2 regions of the Paenibacillus sp. FSL R5-0766 genome follow, and region 1 is predicted to be linked to the other one. Evidence: predicted binding sites of a transcription regulator. Region 1 holds the regulator's gene; the other holds the start of a gene.
What was found. The regulator Rex, encoded in region 1, represses fermentation and respiration genes when NADH is low (regulators of the CRP and FNR family bind a similar motif). The targets are predictions, from matches to a motif close to TTGTGAAATATTTCACAA.
Positions count from the first base shown of each region.

Region 2: the regulator Rex is predicted to act here: its motif matches at 1,727-1,744, upstream of MKY66_RS27775 (formate/nitrite transporter family protein).

Region 1 is NZ_CP150227.1:4,362,344-4,365,545, reverse strand. Features, by position in the region: gene dinG (ATP-dependent DNA helicase DinG) at 1-1,170, shown strand, start outside; gene MKY66_RS18755 (redox-sensing transcriptional repressor Rex) at 1,388-2,041, shown strand; gene MKY66_RS18750 (amidohydrolase) at 2,028-3,202, shown strand, end outside.
Region 2 is NZ_CP150227.1:6,425,122-6,428,323, reverse strand. Features, by position in the region: gene MKY66_RS27780 (FAD-dependent oxidoreductase) at 201-1,562, shown strand; gene MKY66_RS27775 (formate/nitrite transporter family protein) at 1,853-2,704, shown strand; gene MKY66_RS27770 (molybdopterin oxidoreductase family protein) at 3,130-3,202, shown strand, end outside.

The sequences.
Region 1 (3,202 bases):
CAATTTTCACTGCGTCTGAAAGCATCTCAGAAACCTGCAAAATGGCAGGAGTTGCAGGATCTGGAGAACCAGATCTATGTGACTCTGGGCGATTTGGTTCGCAAAGGGGACAAATTGCTGCTTGAGGTGAAAGAAGATCAGGATGATTATCAATCGGATAGTTTGATCACGGACATTACAGGATTACTGAAAGATCTGACCACATTGAAGGAGAATCTACGGTTCTTCATGCGAATGGATGACGCCAAAACGGTGTACTGGATGGAAGCCAGCGGTCAGTTCCGCAGTAAATCTCTTCAGCTGTATGCCGTACCTGTAGATGTCAGTGCCCAACTTAAGGATTTATTTTTTGACAAAAAGAAAAGTGTTGTGCTTACATCGGCTACGCTCTCGGTAGATAAGTCATTCCAGTTCATGATTGAGCAGCTTGGCTTACAGGAAGCCTCTGAGAATAATCGGCTGTTAACGTCGATGCTGCCGTCACCTTTCAACTATCGCGATCAGGCACTTCTGGTGATTCCGCGTGATTTCCCGAGTGTGAAGGGAAGTGTGGGTGATGCGCACTTTGTTAATATGCTGGTGCAATCACTTGCAGAGACGGCAATTGCTACGCGTGGACGCATGATGGTTCTGTTTACTTCATACAAGATGTTGCGACAGGTCTATGATCCGCTGAAGGAGGCACTGTCTGGCAACGACATCTCGTTGCTTGGTCAAGGCGTTGACAGTGGAAGTCGTTCCAAATTGACTCGCAGGTTCCAAGATGCCAAAGCTACGGTACTTCTGGGCACAAGCAGCTTCTGGGAGGGTGTAGATATCCCGGGAGAGGCGCTAACCTGTCTCGCTATTGTGCGACTGCCGTTCCAGCCACCGAATCATCCGTTGGTGGAAGCCAAGAGTGAGTTGCTTCAGGAACAGAAGAAAAATCCGTTCATGAAACTGTCCGTGCCACAAGCGGTCATTCGTTTCAAACAGGGATTTGGCCGATTGGTGCGTACAGCAAAGGATAGAGGCATTGTGATTGTATATGATACACGGGTGATTGAAGCGTATTATGGTAAATTCTTTTTATATTCATTACCTGGTCCCAAAATGGAGCATATGCTCACGGAGCAGATGGTTCCACGAATTACCGAGTGGTTGGAAAAACCTGCTAATGAACAAAAATAATGGTTTTTTGTTCGTTATATCATTGCATGACACTATTGTTTGGAGTTAAACTTTATTAGATATTCCCAGATCCGATTTAAGTAGTTGCACGCAAGAACTTATAACCTAAATTACAAGGAGCATTCTGTATAAAATGTCACGTTTATCTTTGAGTTTATACAGAATGCTCATCTTTTCATTTATTATTTTATCGTGGCCTTGGTAAGGGGGAGCAAGAATGAAATCGGATAAAATTTCGGAAGCGGTGGTACGACGTCTGCCTGTATACTTGCGTTATTTGAACGAGTTGCATCAGCGTGAGGTGGCTACTGTTTCTTCTCAAGAGCTTGGACAGAGGCTGGATCTGAATCCGGCGCAAATTCGTAAAGACCTGGCTTACTTCGGTGATTTTGGTCGTAAAGGGATCGGGTATGATGTATCCTATTTGATCGAGAAAATTCGTCACATTCTCAAGATTGATCAGCAAATTAATGTAGCTCTGGTAGGCGCGGGTAATCTAGGTCAAGCCTTGTCCAACTACAACGCATATCTGAAAGACAACATGAAGATTGTTGCTGTATTTGATGCATATGGACCGAAGATTGGTAGTCAAATCAACAGTTTGACGGTAAAACCAATGGATGAATTGACGGAAGCGGTTAAAACGGATAACATCCGCATTGGAATTATCACTGTTCCGGATACGGAAGCCCAAAATGTAGCCGATCAGCTTATTGAATCTGGAATCGAAGCGATCCTTAATTTTGCACCAACCATTCTAAAAACACCGCCGCATATCCGCATTCACCATGCTGACTTTACAACGGATCTGCTTAGTTTGGCCTATTACTTGGAGACTGGAAAGGACGACGAGGAAGATGACAACAAATAGATGGGTAATCCACAACGGCAAATTTGCCGTTAATGAAGGCACAACATGGAACGTGGTTCACGGATACATGGTTGTTGAGAATGACAAGATTGTGCATATTGGTGAGACATTGCCGGATGAAGACAAAAATTGTACCAAAGTGGATGGAAAAGGATTGTTCTTCCTGCCGGGTCTGATCAATACGCATGGTCATGCAGCAATGTCGTTGCTCAGAGGGCACGGAGACGATCTTGCGTTGCAAGTATGGTTGCAGGAAAAAATGTGGCCGATGGAAGCAAAAATGACTTCACAAGACGTATATTGGGGAACTTCGCTATCTGTGCTTGAAATGTTGAAAGGCGGAACTACAGCTTTCCTGGACATGTATGATCACATGGATCAAGTGGCCAAAGTTGTGGAGCAATCCGGCGTTAGAGCAGCACTGGCACGTGGTGTAATCGGGCTGTGCTCGGAAGAAGAGCAATTGCGGAAGCTGGAGGAGTCGGCAGCGTTTGCACGTGAGTGGAATGGACAGGCAGATGGTCGCATTACAACCGTAATCTCGCCACACGCCCCATATACATGCCCTCCTGACTACATAGAGAAGCTTGTACAGGTCGCGAATGACCTAAACCTTCCTCTTCATACACATATGTCTGAAACGCTTCGTGAAGTGGAGCAGAACGTGGCTGATTATGGACTGCGTCCTGTGGCACATCTCGAGAAACTGGGATTTTTCTCCCGTCCATCTCTGGTTGCACATGCGGTGCATCTTAATGACGAAGAGATTGAAATTTTGGCCCGTCATGATGTGGCTGTATCCCATAACCCGGGAAGTAACCTGAAACTCGCTTCCGGTGTTGCGCGGGTACCTGCATTGCTGAAAGCAGGAGTTACCGTGTCACTCGGAACAGACGGACCAGCAAGTAACAACAACCTGGATATGTTCGAGGAAATGAGACTGGCTGCATTGATCCACAAAGGTGTATCTGGTGACCCGACAGCAGTACCAGCAGGCGAAGCGTTACTACTCGGAACGTCATATGGTGCCAAATCCATCTTCTTGAACAATACCGGAGCGCTTCAGGTCGGCATGAAGGCTGACTTTATCGCCCTTGATATTGAACAGGCACATTTCTATCCACATACAGACCTGATCTCACATACGATCTACTCGGCTTC
Region 2 (3,202 bases), 2.1 Mb from region 1:
AAAGGCTAAAAATACAGGGGATGACCTCCTTCGACAAACTTTTTTTGCTCAACCTATTGCAATGTGAAAAAGATCACATTATAATGAGTTTATAAAGTGAAATAAATCACATACACAGTTTCGAATAAGAAGTGAAATATTTCACAACTACAATAACGTTATATTCAAACTCATTTATATATTTCGAGGAGGAACTTTTAATGAAAATCGCAGTTATCGGATGTACACACGCAGGGACCGCAGCCATCGTAAATACCGCTAAATTGTACCCGGATGCTACCATCACGGTGTATGAGCGCAATGACAATATCTCCTTCCTATCTTGTGGCATTGCGCTCTACGTAGGTGGGGTTGTAAAAGACCCTGACGGTTTGTTCTATTCTTCGCCTAATCAACTGGCAGAGCTTGGTGTTGAGACCAAGATGCTTCATGAAGTAACAGCAGTAGATGCCGAGGGTCATACCCTTCAGGCTAAAAACCTGCAAACCGGGGAAGAATTTGAAGATACGTTTGACAAACTGATCGTGACAACGGGTTCATGGCCTGTCGTTCCAAAGCTTGAAGGCATCGAGATGGATAACATTTTACTTTGCAAAAACTACAATCACTCCAACACGATTATTGAAAAAGCCAAAGATGCCAAACGTGTTACTGTTGTAGGTGCAGGATATATCGGCGTAGAGCTGGTGGAAGCTTTCCAAATGAATGGCAAGGAAGTTACCCTGATCGACAGTGTGGACCGTATTTTGAACAAATACCTGGACCCTGAATTCACAGATGCGATCGAAGATACGTTGACTGGACGCGGCATCAAGCTGGCTCTCGGTCAAACGGTACAGAAGTTTACTGGTGAAAATGGCAAAGTAACTAAGGTGATCACGTCCAAAGGAGAGTTTGAAACCGATCTGGTTATTCTGTGCATTGGTTTCCGTCCAAATACAGAGCTGCTCAAAGGCCAAGTGGATATGCTACCAAACGGCGCAATCATCGCGGATAAATATATGCAAACGAGTCAAAAAGACGTCTTCGCTGCGGGTGACAGCTGTGCTATTCATTACAACCCAACAGGCAAAGCAGCGTACATTCCATTGGCGACTAACGCCGTACGGATGGGTACACTCGTAGCCCGTAACCTGGTTCGTCCTACGACACCGTATATGGGTACACAAGGAACATCGGGTATCAAAATTTATGAGCAAAATATCGCGGGTACAGGGATGACGGAAATGTCTGCTGCTGACGAAGGTCTGATTGTGGAATCTGTCGTACTGGAAGACAGCTATCGTCCGGAGTTCATGCCAACGGCTGAGAAACTGTTGCTCAAAGTAGTATATGAGCAGGCTACTCGTCGGATCGTGGGAGCACAGGTGATGTCTCAGGTTGATCTGACCCAATCGATTAATACAATCTCGGTCTGCATCCAAAATAACATGACCGTAGATGAGCTGGCCTTCATCGACTTTTTCTTCCAGCCGCATTACAACAAACCATGGAACTTCCTGAACACGGCTGGTCTGCAAGCACTGCCTCCAATAGAAGTAAAAGCACCAGCAATGGTGTAAGGAAGCAGAATAGATGATTGAACAGAGAGCATGTTATATAGGAAAAAGAAGACTGGCGAGTATATCGTCAGTCTTTTTTGTGATTTTTTAGCTTCAAAAGGCCTTACTATACTCTTGCTGTCATAACTATTCCAAGACACTCTTAAGTATCTTTTTAAACAACATTGTGATAATTTGCACAAAGTTATGTTTAGGACCGAGATACAATTAGGATGTGGTATTCAACGCATAACTAATGAATTTCAGATGGTTTTATCCAATGATGAACAATGAAGGAGAGGATGAATGATATGGCAGCAAAAACACCTCTTGAGGTTGCACAATATACGGCGCAAACAGGAATGAAGAAGGCTCAATATCCGGTGTCTTCTGTACTGGTGCTTAGTTTTCTGGCAGGGGCTTTTATTGCGCTGGGTTTTCTATTGGATATTCGGGTAATTGCTTCTGCGCCAGCAGAGTGGGGGAGTCTGGTCAATCTGATTGGAGCAGCAGTGTTCCCGGTTGGATTAATCTTGGTACTCATAGGTGGTGGTGAGCTGCTGACAGGTAACATGATGGCAGTTCCACTTGCGACAATTGCACGAAAATTATCCGTGGGTAACATGTTGAAAAATCTAACCTTAGTGACGATTGGTAACTTTGTTGGAGCTTTGTTTGTCGCGTACGCGTTTGGACATGTGCTGGGTCTGACCGGAGAGGGTGTATATCTGGCGAAAGTGGTGGATATGGCTGGGCATAAGCTGCATGATGGCTTCCTGCAAGCTTTCATCTCTGGCATCGGCTGTAACTGGCTGGTGGCACTTGCCGTGTGGCTATCTTATGCATCCGATACGATGAGTGGCAAGGTACTGGGCATTTGGTTTCCAACGATGGCATTTGTGGCGATTGGATTCCAGCACGTTGTGGCCAATATGTTCCTCATCCCGGCGGCAATCTTTGAAGGACATTATTCGTGGGGTCAATATGTGATGAATTTCATTCCGGTATGGCTCGGGAATCTGACTGGTGGTGCTCTGTTTGTAGCTGCAGCCTATTGGGTGGTGTACCTGCGCCAAGCTGAGCCAAAAGTGAAACCGGAGGTAGCAACGTCGATCGAAGCTGTGGAGACGGAGGCTAGAGTGATGTTGAGCAAACAAGCATAGCGGGCATAGCGAGGTATGTATACACGTATATTAGAAGTGAAGACGATTCTGATCTTGCTCGGTTCATGGCGAATATGCTGTGACGGAGCAGGGCGGGATCTTTTTTTTGTATGGGGTTCTTGTTGGAGTTTAACGCAAAATAAATTCGCCATGACAAGGTTCGGGGGAACGAAACCTGTTCATGGCGAATTTCGGGAGTGGTCCATGATATGGCATGAGGAGGAAGTGGGGAAACACTAGCCTAATGCCTTATTTTTAATTTACCCCTGAATTCTGAAATTGAATCAAACTCAAAAACATTTTTTTGAAAATAATTTAAAGCCGCTATAGCGGTGAATATGAAGCAAAAACATACTGTTCTCTTTACGCGATAACCTCGAAGAAGATATGATATAGGGATAGCTTTTAAAGAGGGGAGCCTTACGATGATCGATCAGGAGAATGGTATATTTGCGGCGGTGTGCCCGCTCGACTGTCCGGACACTTGTGGTCTGTTAT